DNA from 2 places in the Herbaspirillum sp. WGmk3 genome. Region 1 is predicted to be linked to the other one. Evidence: predicted binding sites of a transcription regulator. Region 1 holds the regulator's gene; the other holds the start of a gene.
What was found. The regulator FliA, encoded in region 1, starts transcription of late flagellar genes. The targets are predictions, from matches to a motif close to CTAAAGTTTNNNNNNNNNNNGCCGNTA.

Region 1 (14,699 bases):
CTACTTCACCAGCAAGGACATGATGATCGTCACCGTGCTGGGCTCCTGCGTCTCGGCCTGCATCCGTGACCGCGTCTCCGGCATCGGCGGCATGAATCACTTCATGCTGCCCGATGGCGGCGGCGACGATGGCAGCCCGGTGTCGGCCTCGGCGCGCTACGGCACCTATGCCATGGAAGTGCTGATCAACGAAGTGCTCAAGTCCGGCGCGCGGCGCGAGAACCTGGAGGCCAAGGTGTTCGGCGGCGGCAATGTGCTGCGCGGCTTCTCGGCCATCAACGTGGGCGAGCGCAATGCCGAATTCGTGCGGCGCTATCTGAAGGCCGAAGGCATCCGCGTGGTTGCCGAAGACCTCAATGACATTTATCCGCGCAAGGTGTACTTCTTCCCGCGTACCGGCAAGGTGCTGGTCAAGAAGCTGAAACAGATGCACAACGACACCCTGGTGAACCGCGAAAAAGCCTACGCCAGCAAGCTGGTCACCAAGCCGGTCGGCGGCGAGGTGGATCTGTTCTGATGGGGCAGGGTGGACGACACCCGAGGCATCTCAGGGCAACCTGCAACATTGAGTTTGAGTGATTGAGTGATTGAGTGATGAAAATTAAAGTTCTTATCGTCGACGATTCGGCACTGATCCGCAGCGTGATGCGCGAGATCATCGGCAGCCAGCCGGACATGGAAGTGGTCGGCGTGGCGCCGGACCCGATCATTGCCCGCGAGCTGATCAAGCAGACCAATCCGGACGTGCTGACGCTGGACGTGGAAATGCCGCGCATGGATGGCCTGGATTTCCTGGAAAAGCTGATGCGCCTGCGCCCCATGCCGGTGGTGATGGTGTCCTCGCTGACCGAGCGCGGCTCCGAAATCACCCTGCGTGCGCTGGAACTGGGCGCGATCGACTTCGTGACCAAGCCCAAGATCTCAATCCAGAGCGGCATGCAGGAATATGCCGACATGATCGCCGACAAGATCCGCGCTGCCGCCAAGGCGCGCGTGCGCGCCCGTCCGTCGCGCGCCTCCGAGCAGGCGGCCACGCCCGGCGAGGTCTTGCCGCAGATCCGCAATCCGCTCACCAGTAGCGAAAAACTGATCATCATCGGGGCCTCCACCGGCGGCACCGAAGCCATCAAGGAATTCCTGATCCGCATGCCCTCGGATTGCCCGGGCATCCTGATCACCCAGCACATGCCGGAGGGCTTTACGCGCTCCTTCGCCCAGCGCCTCAACAACCTGTGCAAGATCTCGGTGGTGGAGTCGGCCGGCAACGAACGCGTGCTGCCGGGCCATGCCTACATCGCGCCGGGACACTCGCACCTGAAACTGGTGCGCAGCGGTGCCAACTACATGACCCAGCTCGACCAGGGCCCGCCGGTGAACCGGCATCGCCCTTCGGTGGATGTCCTGTTCCAGTCGGCCGCTACCTGTGCCGGCAAGAACGCGGTCGGCGTGATCCTGACCGGCATGGGCAAGGATGGTGCCCAGGGCATGCTGGAGATGCGCAATGCCGGGGCCTACAACTTTGCCCAGGATGAAGCATCCTGCGTGGTCTTCGGCATGCCGCGCGAAGCGATAGCCATCGGGGCCGCGCACGAAGTGCTGTCGCTGCAATCCATGCCGGGCCGGGTGCTGGCGTGGCTGGCAGAACACGGAAGCCGCGCATTGCGCGTATGAAGCATTTTTCAGCGCTTATTGTTCTGCCAATTTTGTTTTGCTGCACTACAATGCGTTGCAGATAAGAGGCAGCATGGGCTCTCCCGCCCGTGCTGAGGTAAAAAAGAGAGGTCGGTTCAAGTTCGTTGCGCAACTTGCCGATAATCAAGAATTCAATTGTTCAGATGGAGTCTTAGCATGTCGGGTCCCAATACCAAGTTCTTAGTCGTCGATGACTTTTCGACCATGCGCCGCATCGTGCGCAACCTGCTCAAGGAATTGGGCTACACCAACGTGGACGAGGCCGAAGACGGCGTGCAGGCGCTGCAGAAACTGCGCAGCGACCAGTTCGACTTCGTCGTCTCCGACTGGAACATGCCCAACATGGATGGCCTGACCATGCTGCAGGAAATCCGCAAGGATCCGGCCCTGTCCAAGCTGCCCGTGCTGATGGTGACGGCCGAAGCCAAGAAGGAAAATATCGTCGCCGCCGCCCAGGCCGGTGCCAATGGCTACGTGGTCAAGCCTTTCACCGCGGCGACGCTGGATGAAAAGCTGGGCAAGATCTTCGAAAAAATGGCCGCAGGTGGCTGAGGTGGACAACGCCGCTCATCCTGCTCGCACGCCCTCCGCCGAGGGCACCGGGGTCAACGACGAGGTGCTGGTCCGTATCGGCCACATGACGCGCAACCTGCACGACAGCTTGCGCGGCCTGGGCTTCGACCGGCTGCTGGAAAAAGCCGCCAGCGACATGCCGGACGCGCGTGACCGCCTGGAATACGTGGCCCGCATGACCGAACAGGCCGCCCAGCGCGTGCTCAACGCTACCGAACTGGCGAGCCCGCTGCAGGAGCGCATCAATGAAGGTGCCAGCGAGCTCAAGGCGCAATGGGATGCGGCTGCTACCGGCAGTTTTGCCGAAGCCGATGTCCGCGCGCTGGCGGCGAAGACCTCCGCCTTCCTGGCCCAAACCAGCGAAGACAGCAGCGTCACCAAGCAGCAACTGCTGGATATCATGATGGCGCAGGACTTCCAGGATCTGACCGGCCAGGTCATCAAGCGCGTCACCAAGCTGGCGCACGACCTGGAATCGCAACTGGTGCAGCTGCTGGTGGACTACGCGCCCACCGAAACCAAGCGCGAGGATACGGGACTGCTCAACGGTCCCCAGATCGATCCTGCCGGCAAGGATGTCATCGCCAACCAGGGGCAGGTGGACGACCTGCTGGAGAGTCTGGGCTTCTGAAGCCGGTTTCTCCGCATCTCCCGACCCGGATAGACGCTTCGGCACTTGCCAATCAGGCAAGTCCGGAGCGTTTTGTCTTGATGTGGCCGCTACGCCACGCCGGGCGGGCTTTTCAGGCCGGACAGGTGGCCGCAAGTGCCCGTCCAGCTTGACTTTCTTCACATTTTGACGGCCCGATACGCAGCGTTTTGTCCAAGGCAGACCCTTGCGGTTTTGCCTAGTCCGAAATGGGGGACCTTTTCGCCCCTATTCCCCTGATGATCCGGGCGGCCGCTCGCCAATAATCCTAGCCTATTGTTCTACAAATCCGTCCAGCGCCGGCGCTGGCGGAAAAGCGGTTTAGCAGGGGGATACGGCGGATGGCCGAAGACAGCGACATGGAGCGGACCGAACCCGCCACGGGCAAACGCATTGAGCGTGCCCGTGAGCAGGGGGATGTCCCGCGTTCGCGCGAATTGGCCACGACCTTGATGCTGCTGGTCGGCGGCAGCTGTGTCTGGCTTTTCAGCGGCCCCGTAGTGACCGCCCTGGATCGCATCATGGTGGCGACCCTGACCTTCGAACGGGCGGCCGCCTTCGACCCGGCGCTGCTGTTCGACATGCTCAGTGCCCATATGCTGGATGTGGCCGTTTCCATGATCCCGCTGGCCTTCCTGATGACCCTGGCCGCCATGGCCGCGCCGCTGATGCTGGGCGGCTGGCTGTTCAACGTCGATTCGCTGGCGCCCAAATTCAGCAAGCTCAATCCCATCAGCGGCTTCGCCAACATGTTCTCGATCAATTCCCTGGTCGAACTGGGCAAGGCGGTGCTCAAGACGCTGCTGGTCGGTACCGTGGCCTGGATCGCCATCCGCAGCCAGCTCGATGCCGTCATGGGCCTGGGCGTGGAATCGCTCAAGACCGCCGGTTCACATGCCGCGCAGCTGCTGTGGATCAGCTTCATCACCATGGTCTCGGCGCTGATCCTGATCGCGGCGCTGGACGTGCCTTACCAGATCTGGAATTACGGCCGCAAGCTGCGCATGACGCGCGAAGAGGTCAAGCAGGAACACAAGGAATCCGAAGGCGATCCGCACATCAAGGGCAAGATTCGCGCGATGCAGCGCGCCATGGCCCGCCGCCGCATGATGGCCGAAGTGCCGACCGCCGATGTGGTGGTGACCAACCCGACCCACTTCGCGGTCGCCCTGAAGTACACCGAAGGCAAGATGGGCGCGCCCAAGGTGGTGGCCAAGGGCGCCGACGACGTCGCCGCCAAGATTCGCGAGCTGGCACGCGAGCACAAGGTGCCGTTGCTGGAAGCGCCGCCGCTGGCACGTGCGCTGCACGCCCATACCGAGATCGGCGACGAGATTCCCGAAGCGCTCTACACCGCCGTGGCCGAAGTGCTGGCCTACGTGTTCCAGTTGCGTACCTTCGGTCAGTTCGGCGGCAACCGTCCGGTGGAACCGACCGAACTGAACGTGCCCAAGGACCTTGATCCGGCCACTGCGCCCAAGAAGCCTCGCGGCCCCAAGAATAGAAACAGGCAGTAACGATGGCAACCAAACTCAATACCATGAAAATCCCGGCCTGGGTCCCGCTCAAGAGCGGCCGGGCGCTGGCGGCCCCGATCCTGATCGTCATGATGCTGGCGATGATGGTGTTGCCGCTGCCGGCTTTCATGCTGGATCTGCTGTTCAGCTTCAACATCTCGCTGTCGGTGATCGTGCTGATGACTGCGCTGTACACCGTCAAGCCGCTGGACTTCATCGCCTTCCCGGCGGTGCTGCTGGTGTCGACCATGCTGCGCCTGTCACTGAACGTGGCCTCCACCCGGGTGGTGCTGACCGAAGGCCACACCGGTCCGGATGCGGCCGGCAAGGTGATCGAAGCCTTCGGCCACTTCCTGATCGGCGGCAACTACACCGTTGGTATCGTGGTGTTCGTGATCCTGACCATCATCAACTTCATGGTGGTGACCAAGGGTGCCGGCCGTATCGCCGAAGTGGGCGCGCGCTTCACCCTGGACGCCATGCCCGGCAAGCAGATGGCGATCGACGCCGACCTCAACGCCGGCATGATCGGTGAACCCGAAGCCCGCGCCCGCCGCAAGGAAGTGGCGCAGGAATCCGAGTTCTACGGGGCCATGGACGGTGCCTCCAAGTACGTGCGCGGCGATGCCGTGGCCGGCATCATCGTGACGGTGGTCAACATCGTCGGCGGCCTGGTGGTGGGCATGGTGCAGCACGACCTGGCCTTCGATGCCGCGCTGAAGAACTACACGCTGCTGGCCATCGGTGACGGCCTGGTGGCGCAGATCCCTTCGCTGATCATCTCGACCGCCGCCGGTGTGGTGGTCTCGCGCGTGGCCAACGACCAGGACGTCGGCGGGCAGCTGATCAATCAGCTCTTCGCCAAGCCGGAAGTGCTCTACATTACCGCCGTCATCATCGGCGGCATGGGCCTGATCCCGGGCATGCCGCACATCGCCTTCCTGCTGCTGGCTGCGGCCATGGCCGGCGGTGCATACGCCATCAGCAAGCGGGTGCAAACGGCCAAGGCCGAAGCCGCCGCGGCCACTCCGCAGGCCGCTGCCGCCGCAGCTGCGCCCTCGGAAGCGGAAGAGGCGACCTGGAACGACGTCATGCCGGTCGATACCCTGGGCCTGGAAGTCGGCTATCGCCTCATCCCGCTGGTGGACAAGGGGCAGGGTGGCGAACTGCTCAAGCGCATCAAGGGCATCCGCAAGAAATTCGCCCAGGAAGTCGGTTTCCTTTCGCCGCCGATTCACATCCGCGACAACCTGGAACTGAAACCGTCGGCCTACCGCATCACCCTGAAGGGTGTGGAAGTGGGCAACGGCGAGGCGCATGCCGGCCAGTACCTGGCCATCAATCCAGGCATGGTGACTGGTCCGCTGCCAGGGATGATGACCTCCGATCCCGCTTTCGGCCTGCCGGCCGTGTGGATCGACAGCAGCCTGCGCGAACAGGCTTCCACCATGGGTTACACCGTGGTCGATGCCGGTACCGTGGTGGCGACGCACCTGAATCACCTCATCACCACGCATGCGGCCGAACTGCTGGGCCGCCAGGAAGTGCAGAGCCTGCTGGATCACCTGGCCAAGGAAGCCCCCAAGCTGGTGGAAGACCTGGTGCCCAAGATGCTGCCGCTGGGCACGCTGCAGAAGGTCTTGCAGAACCTCTTGCTGGAAGGCGTGCATATCCGCGATATGCGCACTATCATCGAAACATTGGCCGAACACGCCGCCCGCATTCAGGATCCGACCGACCTGACGGCGATTGTACGGATTGCGCTGGGACGCGCCATCGTGCAACAGATTTTCCCGGGCGAGAGCGAGCTGGCCGTCATGGCCCTCGATTCCAAGCTCGAACGCCTGCTCATGCAGGCACTGCAGGCCAGTGGCGACACCGGCGGCATCGAGCCGGGCCTGGCCGATTCGCTGGTGCAGCAGACCGAAATGGCGGCGCAGCGCCAGGAGCAGATGGGCCTGTCGCCCGTGTTGCTGGTCGGCGCACCGCTGCGGACCTTGCTGGCGCGCTTCCTGCGCCGCGCCATGCCGCAGTTGCGCGTGCTGTCGCACGCTGAAGTACCCGAGTCGAAAACGATTAAAGTTACCAGCCTAGTTGGAGGGCAAGCATGAACGTCAAGAAATTTATCGCCAATTCTTCTCGCGAGGCCTGGCGTCAGGTGCGCGAGGCGCTTGGCCCGGATGCCGTCATTCTCTCCAACCGCAATATTCCTGACGGGGTGGAGATCCTGGCCATGGCCAACGAGGACATGACCACCCTGGTGGCCCCGACCGGCGCGCGCGACCCCAATGCTCGCCCGCAGGCGGCCTCGCTGCAGCAGCAGTCCGGTGCGCCGAACGCACAGCAGGCCAAGCGTCCGGCGCTGCTGTCGTCGCCGCTGGCCCAGCAGCCGCCCCGCGCCGCGCGTCCCGAGCATGCGCCATTGCTGGACCAGCCGGCCCACGGCCGCGCGCCTGCGCGCCCGGTGGAAGCTGCTCCGGCCAGCGATGCCCGCGTCTGGCGCAGCCGCCGTGCGGAGCAGGCGGCCGGTGGCCGTCCGGCCTCGGCCCAGCAGGCGCAGGAATCCGGGGAACATGACCAGCGTCCACGTTCGGCCCTGCCTGAATTCGATGGCAAGGACTACGACGAAATCCTCTCCGAAGTCATGAGCGAGATCCGCTCCATGCGCGGCGTGCTGGAAACCCAGCTGGCGGAGATTTCCTGGGGCGGTACGCAGAAACGCGATCCGCTCAAGGGCGTGGTACTGAAGGAAATGCTGGCGGCCGGCTTCTCGGCCAGCCTGTCGCGCCTGATCACCGAAAACCTGCCTGCCAACTCCAAGTCGCAGGACATCATGTTCTGGGTCAAGTCGGTGCTGGCGCGCAATCTCAATACCCTGGCCAACGAAAACGAACTGCTGGAAAACGGCGGCGTCTTCGCGCTGGTCGGCCCCACTGGCGTTGGCAAGACCACCACCACCGCCAAGCTGGCGGCGCGCTGCGTGATGCGCCACGGCTCCGGCAAGCTGGCCTTGATCACGACCGACGGCTACCGTATCGGTGGTTACGAACAACTGCGCATCTACGGCAAGATCCTTGGCGTGATGGTGCACTCGGTCAAGGATGAGACCGACTTGCGCATCGCCCTGGAAGAACTCAAAGGCAAGCACACCGTACTGATCGACACCGCCGGTGTCGGCCAGCGCGACCAGATGGTGGCCGAGCAGGACGCCATGCTGGCCGGTGCCGGCGTGGACATCAAGCGCCTGCTGTGCCTGAATGCCACCGCCACCGGCGGTACGCTCAATGAAGTGGTGCATGCCTATTCCAGCTCCGGGCTGGCCGGCTGCATCATCACCAAGCTGGACGAAGCCGCCACCATCGGCAACGTGCTGGATGTGGTGATCCGCCACAAGCTCAACCTGCATTACGTGGCCAATGGCCAGCGCGTGCCCGAAGACCTGCATGTGGCCAACAAGCTCTACCTGGCCGACCGTGCCTTCAAGCAGAAGCGCGAAACCGCCCCTTTCGAATTCCAGGAAGGTGAGTTGCCGGGCGTGATCGGTCCTACTGCCATGTCCATGAATGACCGGGGACTGCGTGAGGTGAGCTTTGGCTAGTTACGATATCGACCAGGCAGCAGGGCTGCGCCGGATGCTGGAGCGTCCGGTGCCCAGGCTGTTCACCTTCTTCTCGGTGCTGGGTGAGGAAGAGAAGAGTGCCATGCTCATCAATCTGGCGGCGTCCCTGTCGCAGGCCAAGCACAGCGTGCTGGTGGTGGATGGCGACGTTGCCACGACCGGTCTGCTGACCCGCATCGGCCTGCGTCACGACGTGGCGACGCTGCAGGAAGTGGCGCGGATGGAGCGTCCCATGGCGGAAGCCACACGGCTCCTGCCGGAAGGTTTTTCGATGGCGCGCATCGCCCGCCGCAGCGTGCCCTCGGCGACCGATCCGCATGCCGGCCGTCTGGCGGAGATCTTCGACAGCCTCATCGAGCAGGCCGAGATTACGCTCGTCAATGGCGTGCTGGCGCGCGACCTGTCGCTGCCGGTGCCGACCATGGAAATGGGCGAGATCGTGATCCAGGTCTCGACCACGGCGTCTTCCATCAAGGCGGCCTATGTGCTGCTGAAGAGCTTGAGCGACCGCATCGGCCGCCGTCCCTTCAGTCTCATCGTCAACGATGCCACCGAAGCCGAAGCCCGTACCGTCTACGCCAACATGGCCCAGGCGGCCAGCCGCTACCTGGCGGCGCAGCTCAATTTCATCGGCGCGATTCCGGCGGATGACCATATTCGCCGCGCCACCGGACAGGGGCGGGCGGTGATGGACGTGTTTCCCTTCGCCGGTGCCGCGCTGGCCTTCCAGCGCCTCTCCAAGCGCTTCACGGCCGGTCCGGATGCAGCCCGCAGCAGCTACGGGATGGCCACCGACGGTGCCAGTCTGGGAGTGTGACGTGCATGTATAACGTCAAGGGAAAAAAGGGCAAGAACGACGTACTGGAGCAGCATGCGCCGCTGGTCAAGAAACTGGCGCATCAGCTCAAGGCCAAGCTGCCCCCCAGCGTAGAGGTGGACGACCTGATCCAGGCCGGCATGATGGGCTTGCTCGACGCCGTCAACCGCTACGAGGAAACCCATGGCGCGCAGTTCGAGACCTACGCCGTGCAGCGCATCCGTGGTGCCATGCTGGATGAGCTGCGCAGCAGCGACTGGCTGCCGCGCAGCATCCGCCAGAATGCGCGCAAGGTGGAAGAAGCCATGCAGTCCCTGCTGCAGCAACTGGGCCGTCAGCCGCAAGAAGCGGAAGTGGCGCAGCACATGAAAATCAGCCTGGCCGAGTATCAGTCGCTGCTGACCGACTGCGGCGGCCACCAGTTGATCTATTACGAAGATTTTCACGACGACGATGGCGGCCACGAACACTTCCTGGACCGCTACCAGACCGGCGACGGCGATGATGATCCGCTGCAGAGCCTGATCAATGGCGGTTTCCGTGAAGCCGTGGTGGATTCCATCAAGGCCTTGCCCGAGCGTGAGCAGATCCTGATGGCGCTGTACTACGAGCAGGAAATGAACCTCAAGGAAATCGGCGCCGTCATGGGCGTTTCCGAATCGCGCGTGTGCCAGTTGCACAGCCAGGCGATCTCGCGCATGCGTTCGTATCTGCGCGAGCATTCCTGGAGCGGGGTGGCCTGAGGCTGCCTGCCTTCAGGGCGCAGATCCGAGAGAGGACGCAGGACGCGTTAACGACAAAGCCCGGCAAATGCCGGGCTTTTTGTTGATGCGATCTTGCTGTGCTTCCGTGAGCGGGAAGCGGCTGAAACTTATACCACGCCCAGACGGCGTCCCGAGGACCGGATGCTGTTCTGGCCGTCCGGGCCATAGAAATTGCCGGTGCCGGTCTTGCCCTGCAGGATGGTCAGGGCGCTCTGATTGATGGACAGCTTCTTGCCGATCAGCAGGCCATTGACGCGGTTCAGTTCCTTGGCGTCCTGCGCAAGTTCGAACAGGCTGGCCCAGATCTCGCGGTCAGCGTCGCCGGCTTGCTCATTCATCCACTGTTGCATGCCGCTTTCATCTGCACTGTAGCCGAGGCTGCCCAGCAGCGCATGGCGATTGCCGGCCAGCGTGGACATTTCAGCAACGATGGCGGCCTTTTCGGTAATGATGTCGGTCAGGCCTTCGGCGGTGGCTTCCGCCAGCAGTGCCTGTTCCTGGCTCAGTTTTTCCACCAGGCGCGACAGCGCGGCGTGTTCCAGGGACAGGTTGCTGGCCGGATTCATGCGAAAGATCCTCTGAGCGGTAAAACGGGAATCAGGCCGGGCGGGCGCTGATGAGATTCTTGACAGTATCGATCACGCCGTCGGCGATCTTGTCGGCATCGATCTGGAAAGTGCCGTTGGCGATGGCCGCTTTCAGCTTTTCCACTTTTTCGGCATTGAAACCGCCGTTTTTGGTGTCCTTGGTTTCCAGCGCCTGATAGGTGCTGGACAAGCGCACGCTGTCCGAAGCCGCTTTGGTGGCGGCCGGGTCAGTGCCCGCAGGATTGGCGGCAGTCGTGTTGCGGGTCTGCGTTTGCGTCTGCTCGGTGTTGAGGGCAGCAGATTTGAGGGCGTCGTTAACGTTCACGGCAGTATTCCTTGTAGGGTGGGGGCGCTTCGCACCCGCCTGTCGTATGGATTATCGACCAGTTCTGGGCAAACTTTAACATTCCCGCACCTGAATTAAGCTGAATTCGGGTACTTTTCTTCACATTCCTGTCCGGGCGATCCGCTGCGTTTCGCGCGGGACTTGCCCTGCGGGAAATTGCTTCATATCAATGGAGAAACCGGGGCCACCGACTCAATAGTTGATTTCCAGAATCCCGCCCGCTTTGGCAATACCGCTCACCACTTGGCCGGCCGCCGTCCGCGCCTGGGCCATCTGGCCTTCGTTGGCATTGGTCAGGGCGCGCGCTTCGGTGGAAATCTGGAAGCCCGGGCCGATCGATACGACCCGTACCGCCTGGCCTTGCTGCACCACGCGCTGGTTGCGGATGGTATCGAGGCGCAGCGGCGTACCGGCGCGCAGCGACATGTTGGCGACGCGGCCGATGACCTGTGATTCTTCGGTGATCACGCCGCTGGGCAGCGCCGACATGTCGCCGCGAATGCGCGTGATGTCGCTGGCGCTGATGGTCTGGCCCTGGGCCAGCGGGACGGCGGCGACCAGGTAATCCGAGATCACCTGCACGTTGGCGCGCAAGTAGATGGTCCAAGGGGAGGGGGCCACGCACTTGATGCCGACCGTGGTGCGGCCGAACAGGCGGCCACCATTGGGCATGAAGGCTTGAGGTTCAAGGCAGGCCGCCAGCGTCAGGCGTGCATCGGCGGGATCGATGGTGACCGTGACGCTGCCGGGCAAGCCCGAGGTCTGGCTTTTCAGGAATTGCTCTGCCACTTGTTGCAAGGCTTGCAAGTCCTGCTTTTGGGGGGAGTTGGGGTCGTTCTGGGCGAGCGCAGGCGCAGTCGCCCCCAGGCCGGCTGCCAGCAAGGACAGGACGGCGAAAGTGCGGCGCAGGGCGCGGAAAGCGTGTTTCATTTTGTGCAACTTGCCCGCAGGGCATAGGCGAATCTTGGCACTCATGGTACGTCGCGCGCGCGAGGTCAAAAGGGCAAACAGGGGAGGCTTTTCTCTCTTTATCGCCCCTTAGAGTTCGGGGTGCGAACGTATGATCAAGCCTACGTAATTCCATCATCGGCGCAGTCCGCAAGCGGCCCGGCAACAGGCCGGGCAGGACAGGGGGCGCTGTACTTCCGGAGGACCTGATGGTCTCTAAGCTCGACGATTATTTCCGTTTCAACGAGATGGCGCTGAACCTGCGGTCCCAGCGCCAGCAGGTGCTGGCGTCCAACATCGCCAACGCGGACACGCCCAACTACAAGGCGCGTGACGTCAACTTTGCCGACGCTCTCAAGAATGCGCTGGACAGCAAGTCCAACACGATCCCGCCGCTGCAGCTGGAGCGCACTGCTGCCACGCACGTGGCCGGCACCGCGCCCGACAACGGTCCGGGCAGCATCGGCGGCACCGCCTTGCAGTACCGCACACCGGCCCAGGGCAGCGTGGACGGCAATACGGTCGATATGGATGTGGAGCGCAATGAATTCCTAGACAACGGCATCCGCTACGAAGCCGGCGTCACCTCCGTGAACGGCCAGATCAAGGCCATGCTGAACGCTATCCAACCGGGCTGATAAACATGTCTCTTTCCAACATCTTCAACGTCGCCGGCTCGGCCATGAGCGCCCAGGCACAGCGCCTCAACGCCACGGCCAGCAACATCGCCAACGCCGACAGCGCGACCAGCCCCGATGGCACGCCGTACAAGGCCAAGCAGGTGGTGTTCGAAGCCATTCCGGTGGGCAGCGTCAAGGACAGCGGCGTGAAAGTGGCGGCCGTGGTCGAGAATCAGGCCCCGCCCAAGCTGGTCTACGACCCCAAGCATCCCATGGCCGATGGCAATGGCTACGTCGCCATGCCCAACGTCAATCCGGTCGAGGAAATGGTCAACATGATCTCGGCCTCCCGCTCTTACCAGACCAATGTGGAAACGATGAACACGGCCAAGGCCATGCTCGTCAAGACCCTCACCATCGGCCAATAACCAGGACCTGAACCATGGCAATCGTCTCCAGTGACCTGCTCACCGCAATGAATGGCACGAGCAGCAGCTCGTCCACTACCACCAGCTCTTCCAGCCTGGACAACAACAGCCCGGACGCGATCCAGAACCGCTTCCTGACGCTCTTGATTGCGCAGATGAAGAACCAGGATCCCAGCAACCCGATGGACAACTCGCAGCTGACCACCCAGATGGCACAGTTGTCGACGGTCACGGGCATCAGCCAGCTGAACAATTCGCTGTCCACGCTGATGAGCAACCTCAATTCCTCGCAGGCGCTGTCGACCGCCAACATGATCGGCCACAGCGTGCTGGCCCCGGGCAACAGCATCCAGCTGACCAGCGATACCACCAAGGATGCCAGCGGTACGGAAACCACCAGCCAGAAGGCGGTGTTCGGCGTGAACCTGTCCGGTACCGCCTCCTCCGTAGTGGTCACCATCAAGGATTCCTCGGGTGCCGTGGTGCACACCACCGACTTGGGCACCCAGGCCGCCGGCGTGGTGCCGGTGATCTGGGACGGCTCCAACGATACCGGCGGCAAGGTGGCCGACGGCAATTACACCTTCACCGTCAGTGCCTCCAACAATGGCACTGCAGTCACCGCTTCGACCCTGTCGTTCGGTACCGTTTCCAGCGTCTCGACTGCGTCGGACGGCGTCAAGCTCAACGTCACCAATGTCGGCACCATCAAGCCGACCGACGTCGTGCAAATTCTTTAATCGTCATTACCGACAACATTCGGAACAAGGGGATATCTCATGAGTTTTCAGCAAGGTCTGAGCGGACTGAACGGCGCAGCCAAGAGCCTGGACGTCATCGGTAATAACGTGGCCAACGCCAGCACGGTGGGTTTCAAGCAGTCGCAGACGCAGTTTGCCGACATGTACGCCAATTCCATGAACCGTTCCGGCAATTCGCCGGTGGGTATCGGTGTGACGGTCGCCAATGTGGCGCAACAGTTCACCCAGGGCAATATCACGTCGTCCAACAACCCGCTGGATATCGCCATCAATGGTGACGGTTTCTTCCAGTTGGCCGCCAGCTCCAGCGACCTGTCGCCGATGTACGGCCGCAATGGCCAGTTCCAGCTCGACAAGAACGGTTACATCGTCAACCCCAGCATGAACGGGGCCTTCCTGATGGGTTATGCAGCCGGTGTGACCGGTGGCGATCCGGTGCGCCTGCAGATTGATACCTCCTCGATCCCGGCGACCACCACCACCACCGTCAATACCAAGGTCAACCTGGATTCGCGCGTGACCGTGCCGACCACGACCACTTTCAGCGCCACCGACCCGACCTCGTACAACAACTCGACCGGCGTGACCATCTATGACAGCCTGGGCAATCCGTACAGCGTCCAGACTTTCTATGTGAAGAACACGCCGACCGGCACGCCGCCGACCACTACCTGGGACGTCTACGCCACCGTCGACGGCAAGACCCTGACCACCACCTCGGGCGGCACGGTCCCCCTGAAGCTGGGTTCGATGGTGTTCGATTCGACCGGTACCCTGACCTCGGGCGGTGCCATGACCATCGACCTGACTACGACCGGTACCAACCCCGGGGTGGCCAAGGCGGGCGGCAACTTCGCCAGCACCATTGCGCTGAGCTACACCGGCTCGACCCAGACCGGTTCGGCCTTCGTCAACCTGGCGCAGAGCCAGAACGGCATGCCGCCGGGCACCCTGTCGAGCTTCTCGATCGACAAGGACGGCACCATCGTCGGTTCCTACAGCAACCAGCAGACCAAGAATCTGGGCAGCGTGGTGCTGGTCAATTTCGCCAACCCCAACGGCCTGCAGCCGCTGGGCAACAACCTGTACTCCGCCACCGCCGCCGCCGGCAGCCCGCTGGTGGGCAAGCCGACCACCGGTACCTTCGGTACCCTGCAGGCACGTGCGGTGGAAGACTCCAACGTCGACCTGACCGCCGAGCTGGTCAACATGATCGTGGCGCAGCGTGTCTACCAGGCCAACTCGCAGACCATCAAGGTGCAGGATACCGTGCTGCAGACGCTGGTCAGCCTGCGCTAACAGGGTGATCCGGCGCGCCTTGCGGCGCGCCTGCTTCAAGGCTGCCGGCGTCGCCGGTGGCCGGTTTCAACCGGTGGTG
Region 2 (14,699 bases), on a different contig from region 1:
GGGCGTCGCCTATCTGCGCGAGTTCGGGCGCGGCCGCGTGATCGGCCCCGTCATCGCCAGCAATGTGGAAGATGCGAAAACGCTCATCGCTTACTGGATCAACGCCTATCCCGGCGCTTATCTGCGCATCGACGTGCCGGGCCGGACCGGCCTCAAACCGTGGCTCGAAGAGATCGGCCTGACCTGCGTGGACAACGTGGTCAGCATGTGCCGTGGCACCCCGCCCGCGCCCGCCACCGCGTGGCGCACCTATTCCATGATCAACCAGGCACTGGGCTGAACGGCCCGCACGAGACCAACATGACTTTTCTCTACAAGGCCGATCCGGTACGCGGCGCCGAATGGGCGCAACTGTTTGCCGAGAAGGCCCCCGAGCTGCCCTTCCATATCTGGCCGCATGACGGCGATGGCAGCAGCGTGCGCTATCTGGCCGCCTGGACGCCGCCAGACGATATCGCGCAACGCTTCCCCCATCTGGAAATCCTGTTCTCGGTCGGGGCCGGCATCGACCAGTTCGACATGTCCACCCTGCCCCCGGACCTGCCGGTGGTGCGCATGACCGAACCCGGCATCGCCGCCGGCATGGTGCAGTACGTGACGCACGCGGTGCTGGGCCTGCATCGTGACAGCCGCGTGTATGCGCGACAGCAGCGGGAACAGGTGTGGCGCGCCCATCGCGTGCGCCCGGCCTCGGCTTGCCGCGTCGGCGTGCTGGGACTGGGCATGCTGGGGCGCGCCGTGCTGCAGCAGTTGCACGGACTGGGTTTCCCCTGCGCAGGATGGAGCCGTTCGGCGCACCAGATGGACGGTATCGATTGCTACAGCGGCAGCGATGGCCTGCGCCACTTCCTGGCGCGTACCGATGTGCTGGTGTGCCTGGTGCCGCTGACCGACGATACGCGCGGCCTGCTCAACGGCGAGCTGTTTGCGCAATTGCCGCGCGGTGCCGCGCTGGTCAACGTCGGACGCGGTGGCCATCTGGTGGAAGACGATCTGCTGGCCGCTCTCAATGACGGCCAATTGAGCGCCGCCGTGCTGGACGTGTGCGAGACCGAACCCTTGCCGCAGGGCCATCCCTTCTGGACCCATCCCGACATCGTGCTCACGCCGCACATCGCCAGCATGACCCAGCCCGATGGTGCGGTCGATGCGGTGCTGGAAAACCTGCGCCGCCATCGCGAGGGCTTGCCGCTGCTGGGCCTGATCGACCGCCAGCGCGGTTACTGATGTCTCACCGCCACTTCATCCGGAGATGCCGCATGGCAAACAAAATGCCGAACCGCCCCGCCACAACGGCATGCCATGCCGCTGGCGGCGGGCAGTTCGCGTCACGGCGCTGGCTTATGCGTTCTATCCTTGATGACGTGGCGCAGTGCGTCTGCCGCCTCACCTTTCCCCATTCACCTGCCTGAAGCCCCGACCATGAAGCTGGAATCCTACTGGACCGATTCTGCACCGCTGTTCATCTCCCCCACGCGCGAGCTGCCCACGCAGGTTGACGTGGCCATCGTCGGCGGCGGCTTCACCGGCTTGTCGGCGGCACTGGCTTTCGCCAAGCGCGGGGCCTCGGTGGTGGTGCTGGAAGCCGGCCCTCATGTCGCCGCCGAAGCCTCGGGCCGCAACGGCGGCCACGTCAACAACGGCCTCGCGGTGGACTATGCCGAGGTCGCCGCCAAGGTCGGCGTGGAGCGTGCCCGCGCCTGGTATCACGCCTATGACGATGCGGTCGATACGGTGGCGCGACTGGTGCAGCAGGAGCAGATTGCCTGCGATTTCCTGCGCCACGGCAAGCTCAAGATGGCCACCAAACCCTATCAGATGGACGCCCTGCAACGCAGTGCCGACCGTCTCATCGCCGATGGCGTGGACAGCGATGTGGAGATCCTCGATGCCGCCCGCGTGCGTGCCGAGGTGCAAAGCGAGCGCTTCCACGGCGGCCTGCTCTACAAGCGCAGCGGCCAGATGCACATGGGCCGCTTCGCCTGGGGCCTGGCCACGGCGGCAGAACGTCACGGCGCGGCCATCCATACCGGTACCGAAGTGCGACGCCTGGAACGCATCGGCAACACCCACGCGCATCGCGTCCACACCGCGCGCGGCACCATCACGGCCAAGCAGGTGCTGCTGGCCACCGGAGCCAGCCGTCACGGGGCCTATGGCAGCTTCGGCTGGCTGCGCCGGCGCATCGTGCCCATCGGCAGTTTCATCGTGGTGACCGAACCGCTGGGCGCCGAGCGCGCTGCCGCGATGCTGGCCAGGCAGCGCACCTACACCACGGTGGCCAACATCCACCACTATTTCCGCATGACGCCCGATACCCGCCTGGTCTTTGGCGGACGGGCGCGCTTTGCGATTTCCAGTCCGCAGTCCGATGCGGCCAGCGGCGAGATCCTGCGCCAGGGCCTGCACGAGACCTTCCCGCAGCTGGGCCAGGTGCGCCTGGACTACTGCTGGGGCGGCCTGGTCGACATGACGCGCGACCGCCTGCCGCAGGCTGGCGAACGCGACGGACTGTATTACTCCATGGGTTACAGCGGCCACGGCACGCAGATGTCGGTGCACATGGGCCAGTGCATGGCCCAGGTGATGGCGGGTGACGCGCTGGCCAACCCCTGGCGCGAACGCGAATGGCCGGCCATCCCCGGCCACTTCGGGCCGCCGTGGTTCCTGCCGGTGATCGGCCTGTATTACCAACTGAAGGACAAACTGGCGTGATGGCGTAATGGAGTGACGGCGCGCCACTGGCTGCATTAACTTTTTCTGAATGCTCGTTGATAGTTGCATTAACTTTTGCTGAATGCTCACCATGACCTCTCTGACTCTGCAACGCCAGGACCTGATGCCCGGCGCCCAACTGATCGGCGCCGACTGGCGCGCAGCGGCCGATGGCCGCGTACTGGACGTGACTGACCCGGCCACTGGCCAGGTGTTTGCCACCGTGCCGGACGGTACCGCCGCTGACGCGCGTGCTGCCGTCGATGCGGCTGTGGCCGCCTTCCCGGCCTGGCGTGCCACGCCGGCCAAGCAGCGCGCCACCATCATCAAGCGCTGGAACGATCTGCTGCTGGCGCACCAGGAAGACCTGGGCCGCCTGATCTCGCGCGAGCAGGGCAAGCCGCTGGCCGAAGCCAAGGGCGAAGTGGCCTATGCCGCCAGCTATGTGGAATGGTTCGGTGAAGAAGCCACGCGCGCCAATGGCGACATCATCCCGGCACCGGTCACCGGCCGCCGCATGATGGCGTTGAAGGAACCGGTGGGTGTCGTGGCGGCCATCACGCCGTGGAATTTCCCGGCAGCGATGATCGCCCGCAAGATCGCCCCGGCCCTGGCCGCCGGCTGCACCGTGGTGTGCAAACCGGCCGAGGACACGCCGCTGACGTCGCTGGCGCTGATCCGCCTGGCACTGGAAGCGGGCGTGCCGGCCGGGGTCATCAACATCGTCACGGCCTCGCGCGAACGTACCCCGGAAGTGGTCGATGTGTGGCTGGCCGATGGCCGCGTGCGCAAGATCAGCTTCACCGGCTCGACCGCCGTGGGCAAGCACCTGGCGCGCCATTCGGCCGATACCTTGAAGAAGCTCTCGCTGGAACTGGGCGGCAATGCGCCCTTCATCGTCTTCGATGATGCCGATATCGACGCCGCCATCGATGGCGTGATGGCCGCCAAGTTCCGCAATGGCGGCCAGACCTGCGTGAGCCCCAACCGTATCTACGTGCAAGACAAGGTCTATGAAAACTTCGTGGCCAAGCTCGGGGCGCGCGTGGCGGCACTGAAGGTCGGCCCGGCCACCGATCCGGCTTCGCAGATCGGCCCGATGATCAACGCCCGCGCCATTGGCAAGATCGACCAGCACGTGCGCGATGCCATCGAACGCGGTGCGCGCGTGATCACCGGCGGCAAGCGCCTGCAGGGCTCCGGCTTCGAAAGCGACAACTACTATGCCCCGACCGTGCTGGCCAACGTCACCGGCGAGATGCAATGCAGCTGCGAAGAGACCTTCGGACCGGTGGCACCAATTACCCGCTTCTCGACGGAAGAGGAAGTGATCGCCGCCGCCAATGCCACGCCCTTCGGTCTGGCTGCGTATTTCTATTCGACCGATGTGCGCCGCATCCATCGTGTCACCGATGCGCTGGAAAGCGGTATCGTGGGCGTCAACGAAGGTGCGCTGGCAGCGGAAGCCGCGCCCTTCGGCGGCGTGAAGGAATCCGGTTATGGCCGCGAAGGCTCGGTGCATGGCCTGGATGATTACCTGCACACCAAATACGTTTGCCAGGGCCAGCTCTGAGTCCTCCCGTGCCTAGCTGCCCCTCTCACTGAAACCAACAGGAGCCACCATGCCCGCGCTGTCCACCCACGAGCCCGAGACCGCCCGCGAGCCCTTGCCCGACCTGCTCTTGCGGCCGATTGCAACGGATGACCTGGGCCACTGCCACCGGCTGTCGCTGCGCTTCAAGTGGCCGCACCGGCTGGAAGACTGGAATTTCCTGCTGCAGATGGGGCAAGGCTACCTGCTGGAAAACACCGCCTCGGACGCGGCGCTGCGCACCGTCGGCAGCGTGGTCTGCACCACCTATGGCGAGCACCACGCCGTCATCGGCATGCTGCTGGTGCAGACCGAGTTGCAGCGGCGCGGCCTGGGACGGCGGCTGATGCAGCATGCGGCCAGCGAAGTCAATGGCCGCAGCCTCATCGTCAACGCGACAGCGGCCGGCATGCCGCTCTACAAGCAACTGGGTTTCGTGCAGCAGGATGTGCTGCACCAGTTCCAGGGCTCGTCGGCGCAGCCGGTGCTGGTGTCGCTGCCACCAGGCGAGCGCGTGCGGCCGATGGGCAAGAATGATGTCCATCGCCTGCTGGAACTGGATGCGCAGGCCACCGGCATGGATCGCAGCAAGCTGCTGCTGGCCCTGCTGGAGATATCCGAAGGCGTGGCACTGGACCGCGATGGCGAGATGCTGGGCTTTGCGCTGGTGCGCCGCTTCGGCCATGGCCGCGTGATCGGGCCGGTGGTGGCACCTGACGCGGAACGCGCCAAGGGATTGATCGCACACTGGATCAATACTTATTCGGACTCCTTCATCCGCATCGACGTCTTCGAATCGAGCGACCTGCCGGCCTGGTTCGACAAGCTGGGCCTGACCTGCGTGGACCATGTCACGCGCATGTGCAAGGGTGAACCACCGGTACGCGATGCGGGCATGCAGCTGTTTTCCATCGTCAACCAGGCGCTGGGCTGAGGCTGGGCTGAAGTGTCCGCGCTGCTGCCGCAGAAAATGCCGCAGCAGCGCGCAAAACCCATGAACATGCTTTTTCAGCCCCGCATCTTGCGCATCGCCTGCGCGGCCGGGGGCATAGGATAGAACCCATGCCGGTTGTGCCGTTTGCCTGCACGGCCTTGTTCAACGCATCTTCAGCGAGTCCACCTCTATGCAAACTTCCGCCCTGGCCGCGCTCGACCGCAGCCACCTGATCCACCCCGTTGCCAGCTTCCGCGAGCATGAAGAACTGGGCCCCATCATCCTCAAGTCCGGCCAAGGTGCCTACCTGACCGATCACCAGGACAAGCAGCTGCTGGATGCCTTTTCGGGACTGTGGTGCGTCAACACCGGCTATGGCCAGGAGAGCGTGATCCGCGCCGCCACCGAGCAGATGCAGCGCCTGCCGTATGCCACCGGCTATTTCCATTTCGCCTCGGAACCGGCCATCCTGCTGGCCAAGAAACTGGTGGACATCAGCCCGGCGTCGCTCAAGCACGTGTATTTCACCTTGGGCGGTTCCGATGCGGTGGATGCGGCCATTCGCTACATCACGCACTATCACAACTCCATCGGCAAGCCGACCAAAAAGCATTTCATCTCGCTGCAGCGTGGCTATCACGGTTCGTCCTCGGTGGGCGCGGGCCTGACTGCATTGCCCAATTTCCATTACAACTTCAACCTGCCGCTGCCGACCCAGCATTACCTGCCCTCGCCTTACCCTTACCGCAGCGAGCTGCAGGGCGATGAAGCGATCATCGCGGCCTCGGTGCAATCGCTGCGCGACAAGGTCGCCGAACTGGGCGCGGACAATGTGGCGGCCTTCTTCTGCGAACCGATCCAGGGTTCCGGTGGCGTGGTGGTGCCGCCCAAGGGCTGGCTCAAGGCCATGCAGCTGGCCTGCAACCAGCTGGACATCCTGTTCGTGGTGGACGAGGTCATCACCGGCTTCGGACGCACCGGCCCGATGTTCGCGTGCCTGGACGAAGACGTGCAGCCCGACCTGATGACCATGGCCAAGGGCTTGACCGCCGGCTATGCGCCGATGGGTGCGGTGATGATGTCGGACCGTGTCTACAACGGTATTGCCGATGGCGCACCGATGAGCACCGTGGTCGGCCATGGCCAGACCTACTCGGCCCATCCGGTCAGTGCGGCGGTGGCGCTGGAGGTCCTGCGGCTGTATGAGGAAGGCGGTCTGCTGGAAAACGGCCGGCGCCTGGAACCGGTCTTCGCCGGCGGCCTGCGCGCCCTGCTCGATCATCCGCTGGTGGGCGATGCGCGCAGCCGTGGCCTGCTGGGCGCACTGGAACTGGTGGCTGACAAGCAGACCAAGGCACGCTTTGCACCGGAGCTGAAGCTGCACGATCGCATCTTCCAGGTGGCCTATCGCCATGGCCTGGTGTTCCGCGCCTTCGGCGACAACATCCTCGGCTTTGCGCCCGCGCTGTGCTACACGGAAGAGGATTTCGCGCTGATGTTTGCGCGCCTGCGTGCCATCCTCGATGAAGTGCTGGCCCAACCCGAGGTGCGCCAGGCCGTGCGCTGAGCCGGCCCATGCGAGTATCGCCTCCGGCACGATGGGGAAATCGCCGCCGGAGGGGTTAAAATGCCCTGCTACATCCTGCCGGATTGCGCTGCGTGCGATACGCGAGGCAGACCGGCAGGCTGAGTCGAATAACCCGAGGCAACATGATGACTAACGGCGCGTTGAAACTGGACCGGATCGATCTGAGGATTTTGTGTCACCTGCAGCAGAATAGCCGCATTACCAATGTAATCCTGGCCGACGCCGTCGGCCTCTCGCCCAGTCCCTGCCTGATCCGTGTCAAGCGCCTGGAGAAGGCCGGCTACATCAGCGGCTATGGTGCGTATATCCGTCTGGAGAAACTGGCCGACGTCCAGATCGTGTTCACCGAGGTGACGCTGTCGGACCATCGGCGCGAAGACTTCGCCAAGTTCGAGGCCACCATCCGCAACGTCGATGAAATCATTGAATGCCATCTGGTCAGCGGTGGTTATGACTACCTGCTCAAGTTCATGACTCGCAGCGTGGTGCACTACCAGAGCGTGATCGAATCGCTGCTGGAACAGAATCTGCGCATCGAGAAGTATTTCAGCTACATCGTCATCAAGTCGCCCTTCATCAAGCATCACTATCCGCTGGAAAAATTCATCCAGACCTGAGGCGCATGGGCTGGCCGTCGCCGGACGATGCCGCGCGGCGCCAGCCAGGCACGCTCTGGAGGCGGCGATAGCGCTGTCTGCACGGTTTTCCGCAGATTTTTTCTGGCCTTTTTCCTGGCTTTTTTCCTGCCCCTTTTTCTGTACAGACGATCGCGGATGGTCCTGATCGTTTTTGCACACCCCCCTGTCAATTTCCGCACAGCAAGTTCTTTCCAGGGCAGGAAGCCCTCGGCCTCATCTTTACATTTATGCCCTCCGCGACGGCGGGATTGCGGCATCTCCATCCAATCTCCACAAATCCCCCAGAAAAACACCACTATTGGTCAGCAAACTCCCCTTTACTTTTGTAAAGACGTGCCGTTAACCTTCGGGTGCGCTGACGAAGGGTCAGTTTCTCAAATTACAAGAACATCACGTTTGCTTAGGGGTCAACATGGCAACTTCCACGGGGACGATCTCGACATCGGCCGGTCCGCTTGACGTTTCGACGCTGGTCAACCAGCTCATCGCGGTCGAGAGCAAGTCCAAGCTCACACCGCTGAAGACCAAGGAAAGCGGCTTCAATACGCTCATTTCCGCGTATGGCTCGCTGAAGAATGCGCTGACCAGCTATCAAAGCGCCCTGAAGGTCATGACGGCCGCCAGCTTCAGTGCGCAGAAGACCACCGTGTCCAATGCCGGCACCGGCACCAGCCTGACCACCGATCCGTTCACGGCAGAAGCCAACAGTGACGACTCGACCAAGGTCCTGGCACAGAAGCTGAAATCCGGTGGCTATGCCAGCGGCACCACCTTCAATGCCGGCGACTCGATCGCCATCAAGATCGGCACCAACTCGCCCACCTTCATCACGCTGCAGGCCAATGCCACCCTGGCAGGCCTGCGCGACACCATCAATGCCTCCAAGGCCGGCGTGACGGCCTCCATCGTCACCGATGGCAGCGGCGACCATCTGGTCCTGGAATCCAATACCGGCGGCACGGCCAACACCATCAAGGTCACGGCCAACAATTCGCTGTCCGGGCTGAGCTATGACCCCAGCGTGTCGGGCTCGGTGACGCAGATCCAGGCCCCGCGCGATGCCACCAAGGCCGCCGCCGGCAAGTACAGCATCGGCGTGAGCCAGCTGGCGCAGGCGGTCAAGGTCAGCTCGGCCGGCATCGTGCCCGGCACCACCTTCGACAATGGCGTGCTGGCCATCAAGACCGGCAATGGCTCGACCACGCTGATCCAGCCCAAGACCAATACCCTGGCCGGTGTGCGCGATGCCATCAACGCCAGCGATGCGGGCGTCAATGCGGCCATCGTCAGCGACGGCACCAACGATCACCTGGTGCTCACCGCCAAGGACAGCGGCGCGGCCAACAGCCTGCGGGTCAGCGGCACCGGCAATTTCGCGGTGTTCAACTTCGATCCCAGCGGCACCGTCACCACCACGGGCGTAGCGACCAACCAGACTTACAGCAGCGGCAGCCTGGCGCTGCAGGTCGGCAGCAAGTCCTTCACCATCACCCCGACCGATCTCGACAACAGCGGTGCCATCGGCCTGAACGACGTGATGAAAGCCATCAACGATGCCAATACCGGCGTGATCGCCAGCATCAGCAACGACGGCAGCAATGACCATCTGGTGCTCACGCCGGCCGGCACGGATCCGATCAAGCTGGTCGGCAGCAATGACTATGCCAACCTGTCCGGCAGCAGCATGGGGCAATTGGCCAAGGCGCAGGATGCCAAGCTGACCATCGATGGCGTGGCGGTGACCAGCACCACCAACAAGGTCAGCAATGCGATTTCGGGCGTGACGCTGAACCTGGCGAAGGTGACGACGGCGGCGGACAATTTCTCGCTGTCCATCGCCAATGACACCAGCGGCCTGTCGACGGCGGCCAACAGTTTCGTGACGGCCTACAACAACCTGGCCAAGGCCGTGACCAACCTCACCAAGCAGACCCCGTCCACCACCAAGGGCCAGGCCAGCACCGGCTCGCCGCTGGCAGCGGAATCTTCCGTGCTGAACATGATGACGCAGATCCGCGGCACCATGCTGGGCGCACTGGGCGACGATGGCGGCATGAACCTGTCGCAGGTGGGGATCTCGTTCCAGAAGGATGGCACGCTGGCGCTGGATGCGACCAAGCTGACGACGGCCGGCAACAAGGATTTCGACGCGGTCGCCAAGCTCTTCACCGGGACCTCCGGCGTCGTGCCCAAGCTGCAGAAGCTGATGGACAGCATCCTGGGCGACAGCGGCACGCTGGCCACCAAGACCAAGGGCCTGCAGGACAGCCTCAAGACCGTGACCGACCAGCAGACCGCGGCCAATGATCGGCTGCAAACCCTGAAGGACAACTACACCAACCAGTTCAACCGGCTCAACGTCACGCTGGCGACGATGCAGTCGCGGCAGAGCTATCTGACCCAGCAGCTGGCGAAGTTGTCCAAGTCGTCGTGATGAGAACGGCCGTGCCGAATGGCGTGGCAGAGGAAGCGGTGACACCGGGTTGCGCGTCACCGCTGCATCGAATAAATCCCAGGTTGCTCCGCTTTATCCGAAGCCCAATGGAAAAACCCCGCTGCAAGCGGGGTTCGTCGTTAAACTCTCGTGTGTCCTCGGGGGGAAGCTTGCGCTAACAGATCCCGTGGCTCGCGTGGCGACTATAGGGGTTAACGGGTGCAATGTCAATTCAGGCACAGATAGCGGAAATCCACCGGGCACTCTCGCCCGCGCGCATCTCGACCTACGCGGCGGCCACCCACTGCCACGGCCCCGACGACCCTGCCGCACTCAATCTCTACCTGTGGAACGCGCAGGTCTCCGCTGCCTTCCTGACACCCCTGCACTTGTGTGAAGTCGTGCTGCGCAATGCGGTGGACGACGCCCTTGCTGCCAAATACGGTGCTGCGTGGCCATGGGCCTCCGCCTTTGAACAAAGCTTGCCGGCCAGTTCGATCGCGTATGGTGCGCGCCATGATTTGGCCAAGGCCCGGGCAGGACTACCGATCGGGCAGACGGGCAAAGTGATTGCGGAACTCAAGTTCGTCTTCTGGCAGCGCATGTTCGCCGCAAGGCATGATGGACGACTATGGAATCCTCACCTGCGGCGCGTCTTCCCATATCTCGATCCGCGCCGCTCCGTGGCACAACATCGCAAGGCCATCCATGACGCACTTGAAACGATCCGACAATTGCGCAACCGCATCGCCCATCACGAGCCGATATTCCACCGTACGCTGGAGGCCGAGTATCAATTGATCGGTCAACTGATCGCTTGGCGTTCGCCACAGACCTTCCGCTGGATGCATCAGCACCAGCAAATCACTACCTGGCTGGCCGCCCGTCCATAAGCAGCGCGGTATCGTTATACTGGCTACCTGCCCCATGACGACAACAAGCACGTTACAGCGTGCATACCAGGAATGGAGACTCAGTGACCACCCTCAACTATCTCGATGACTTCCAGCCGGGCCAGGTATTTCGCTCGCCGGGCACGCTCACCGTGAGCGCCGAAGAGATCAAGCAGTTCGCCCAACAGTACGATCCCCAGCCCTTCCACCTCGACGACGCTGCTGCACAGCAGACCTTCTTCCGTGGCCTGGCCGCCAGCGGCTGGCATACCGCCGCGCTGACCATGCGCCTGCTGGTCGATACCCTGCACATCCAGGGCGGCATCATCGGTGCCGGCTTCGATGAATTCCGCTGGCCGCGTCCGACCCGTCCCGGCGATCTGCTGCGCCTGGAAGCCGAAGTGCTGGGCATCAAGACTTCGCAATCCAAGCCGCAGCAGGGATTCCTCAACCATCGCGTGACGACTTACAACCAGCACGACGAAGCCGTGCTCATCATGACCGGCAACCTGCTGGTACCGCGCCGCAGCCCGGGCTGATCGCTTACGCGGCGTCGGGCTGTTGCGCCGGATGCGCCTGCTCGAAAGCGGGCAGCGCATTGCAGGCGGCCTCGATGGCGCACAGCGTCGGGTAAGGCGCCATGTCCACTTCGAAACGGCGCGCATTGAAGATCTGCGGAATCAGGAAGCAATCGGCCATGGTCGGTGCATCGCCTACGCAGAAGTGGCCACGCGTGGCATCGGCCGCCAGTTGCTGTTCCAGCGCGGTGAAACCGAGCTTGATCCAGTGCTGGATCCAGGCCGTCTTCTGCGCCTCATCCACCGCCAGCGCGTGCTTGAGATAACGCAGCACGCGCAGGTTGTTCAGCGGATGGATTTCACAGGCGATGGCCAGCGACAGTTCGCGGATATGCGCTCGCGCAAAGGCATCGCCCGGCAACAGGGAGGGCGTCGGATAGCGCTCTTCCAGATACTCCAGCATCGCCATCGATTGCGTGAGCAGCTTGCCCTGGTCGGCCAGCACCGGGACCAGCGCATGCGGATTCAACTGCGTGAAGGCGGGCAGCAATTGCTCGCCGCCCTGATTCAACAAATGCACGGCCGCCGTTTCGTAAGCCACGCCTTTGATGTTCAGGGCGATGCGCACGCGATAGGAGGCCGAGCTGCGGAAATAGCTGTAGAGGGTAGTCATGCGCTTGCTCCCTTCAGGAAAGACAATCGGATCAGGCCAGGCTGCGGGCAGGCAACACAGTGCCGGCCGCTTCACCGAAACCGATATTGGGCAAGCCATCGCGACGAGCCACTGCGCGCAGGATGATGGTATCGCCATCTTCCAGGAAGACGCGCTTCTCGCCATTGGCCAGGGTCAGCGGGGTCTTGCCGCCACCGCTCAGTTCCAGCAGCGAACCGGCCTGGTCCGGTGCCGGACCCGACAAGGTCCCCGACCCGAAGAAATCGCCCGGACGCAAGTTGCAGCCATTGACGGTATGGTGCGTGACCAGCTGCGCCACGGTCCAGTAGGCATCCCGATAGTTGCCCAGCGAGAGCCGTTGCGGGGCACTGCCCGCTTCATGCATGGCAGCGGTCTGGATCAGCACTTCCAGTTCGATGTCAAAGGCGCCGCTCTCGCGCAGGGTCGGCGCATCCAGGTAAGGCAGCGGTTGCGGGTCGTCCGCCGGGCGCGTCCATCCGCAACGATACGGCGCCAGCGCTTCCAGCGTGACGATCCAGGGCGAGATGGTGGAAGCAAAGCTCTTCGACAGGAAGGGGCCCAGCGGCTGGTATTCCCAGGCCTGCACATCGCGTGCGGACCAGTCGTTCAGGAGACAAAGTCCAAACACCTTGTCCTCGGCCTGCGCCATCGGGACCGGCTCGCCCAGCGCATTGCCGCCGCCGATGAAGATGCCCAGTTCCAGTTCGTAATCCAGCCGCTTGCAGGGACCGAAAGCGGGCAGGTCTGCATCGGGGGCCTTGGTCTGGCCGACCGGACGGCGGAACTGCTGGCCCGAGATCGCGATGGATGAAGCACGGCCGTGATAGCCGATGGGCACCCACTTGTAGTTGGGCAGCAGTGGATTGTCGGGACGAAACAGCTTCCCTATCGTGGTGGCGTGGTGGATCGATGTGTAGAAGTCGGTGTAGTCGCCGATCACGGCCGGTACATCGTATTCGGCCTGGGCTTGCGGAACCAGGCAGGCGGCCAGTTCGGACTGATGCGCCGAACCGCTGCGCAGCAGGCGCGACAATGCCAGGCGCAGTGCCGACCAGGCAGCCGGCGTGAGCGCCATCAGGGCATTGAGGCTGCTGCCGCTGCAGGCGGCATGGGCTGCCGTGCGCGTGGCTTCATCGAAGCCCGAGAAGGCGCCGGCTGCCTGGGCGGCCGGCAGGTCCAGAATCTGGTCGCCGATGGCAACGCCCGCGCGGTACGCTTCTTCACTGCGGCTGCGGCGAAACACGCCGTAAGGCAGGTTCTGGATCGGGAAGCTGCAGTTTTCTGCATTTGCGCTCTGGACCCAGCTACGCAGCGAGGTGTCATGGGTTTCGTTCAGTGTCAGGCTAGGCAGGCTCATGCGCGCTCCGGGTTGAAGTTCTTCTGGATGCCCAGCCAGCAGTCCTGGTAATCGCGCTGCAAGGTCGGCGCGGACAGGGCGTGACGGGTCGGGCAAAGGATGTTGCGGGTCTCGAACATGAAGGCCATGGTGTGGTCGACCTTGTTCGGGGTGCTGGTATCGATGCGGCTGGCCTTCTCGAAGGTGGCCGCGTCCGGTCCGTGACCGCTCATGCAATTATGCAGGCTGCCGCCGCCGGGCACAAAGCCGCCGCCTTCCTTGGCATCGTACTGGCCGGTGATCAGGCCCATGTATTCGCTGGCCACGTTGCGGTGGAACCAGGGCGGACGGAAGGTATTTTCAGCAGCCAGCCAACGCGGCGGGAAGATCACGAAGTCGATCGTATCCACGCCGGGCGTATCGCTCTGCGACTGCAGCACCAGGAAGATCGAGGGATCGGGATGGTCGTAGCTGATCGAACCGATGGTGTTGAAGTGGCGCAGGTCGTACTTGTAGGGAACATAGTTGCCATGCCAGGCCACCACATCCAGCGGCGAATGGCCGATCTTCGCCTGCCACAGATTGCCGCCGAATTTGGCGATGAGCTGGAAGTCGCCCTCGCGGTCTTCGTACCAGGCGTGCGGTGTGGCGAAATCGCGCGGATTGGCCAGGCCGTTGGACCCCAGCGGACCAAGATCAGGCAGGCGCAGCAGCGCGCCGAAATTCTCGCAAATGTAGCCGCGTGCCTCGCCATCCGGCAGACGCACCTGGAAGCGCAGGCCACGCGGAATGACGGCGATCTCCTGCGGCTCGATATCGATCACGCCCAGCTCGGTACGCAATTGCAGGCGGCCCAGCTGCGGCACGATCAGCAGTTCGCCATCGGCCGAATAGAAGAAGCGATCGGTCATCGAGCAATTGGCGGCATACAAGTGAATGGCGCAACCGCTCTGGGCTTGCGGCGAGCCGTTGCCGGCCATGGTGACCATCCCTTCGATGAAATCGGTGGGCACGGTCGGCATGGGTAGCGGGTCCCAGCGCAACTGGTTGGGCGGCGCTGCGACGTCGTCGAAGTGGCTCACCAGCAGGCCGCGTTCCATCGGCTCAAAGGGATGATGCACTGCTGCCGGACGGATGCGATAGAGCCACGAGCGACGGTTGTGACCGCGCGGTGCAGTGAAGGCGGTACCGGAAATCTGCTCGGCATACAGGCCATAGGGCGCACGCTGCGGCGAATTCTGGTGCGCGGGAAGCGCACCCGGCAGGGCCTCGGTGGCGAACTCATTGCCGAAGCCGGACTGGTAGCCGCGTGTATGCACGTGATGGCTGACGGAAGAATCGGTGACGGTATTCATGCG

Region 2: a site for FliA is predicted at 7,782-7,808, ahead of fliD (flagellar filament capping protein FliD). Genes of this name have one in related genera too.

Annotation. Positions count from the first base shown of each region.
Region 1 covers NZ_JAKYWT010000002.1:902,009-916,707, reverse strand. Annotated here, with positions in the region: gene cheD (chemoreceptor glutamine deamidase CheD) at 1-517, shown strand, start outside; gene MKD49_RS10000 (chemotaxis response regulator protein-glutamate methylesterase) at 595-1,671, shown strand; gene cheY (chemotaxis response regulator CheY) at 1,849-2,244, shown strand; gene cheZ (protein phosphatase CheZ) at 2,237-2,896, shown strand; gene flhB (flagellar biosynthesis protein FlhB) at 3,256-4,431, shown strand; gene flhA (flagellar biosynthesis protein FlhA) at 4,434-6,542, shown strand; gene flhF (flagellar biosynthesis protein FlhF) at 6,539-8,029, shown strand; gene MKD49_RS09970 (antiactivator of flagellar biosynthesis FleN protein) at 8,064-8,867, shown strand; gene MKD49_RS09965 (RNA polymerase sigma factor FliA) at 8,873-9,610, shown strand; gene MKD49_RS09960 (flagella synthesis protein FlgN) at 9,739-10,197, opposite strand; gene flgM (flagellar biosynthesis anti-sigma factor FlgM) at 10,229-10,543, opposite strand; gene flgA (flagellar basal body P-ring formation chaperone FlgA) at 10,757-11,494, opposite strand; gene flgB (flagellar basal body rod protein FlgB) at 11,722-12,150, shown strand; gene flgC (flagellar basal body rod protein FlgC) at 12,156-12,560, shown strand; gene MKD49_RS09935 (flagellar hook assembly protein FlgD) at 12,575-13,300, shown strand; gene flgE (flagellar hook protein FlgE) at 13,340-14,620, shown strand.
Region 2 covers NZ_JAKYWT010000006.1:17,730-32,428, forward strand. Annotated here, with positions in the region: gene MKD49_RS21410 (GNAT family N-acetyltransferase) at 1-280, shown strand, start outside; gene MKD49_RS21415 (glyoxylate/hydroxypyruvate reductase A) at 301-1,227, shown strand; gene MKD49_RS21420 (FAD-binding oxidoreductase) at 1,360-2,715, shown strand; gene MKD49_RS21425 (NAD-dependent succinate-semialdehyde dehydrogenase) at 2,807-4,288, shown strand; gene MKD49_RS21430 (GNAT family N-acetyltransferase) at 4,338-5,240, shown strand; gene MKD49_RS21435 (aspartate aminotransferase family protein) at 5,431-6,807, shown strand; gene MKD49_RS21440 (Lrp/AsnC family transcriptional regulator) at 6,951-7,445, shown strand; gene fliD (flagellar filament capping protein FliD) at 7,879-9,900, shown strand; gene MKD49_RS21450 (hypothetical protein) at 10,125-10,793, shown strand; gene MKD49_RS21455 (MaoC family dehydratase) at 10,877-11,332, shown strand; gene maiA (maleylacetoacetate isomerase) at 11,337-11,984, opposite strand; gene fahA (fumarylacetoacetase) at 12,016-13,362, opposite strand; gene hmgA (homogentisate 1,2-dioxygenase) at 13,359-14,696, opposite strand; gene MKD49_RS21475 (MFS transporter) at 14,693-14,699, opposite strand, start outside.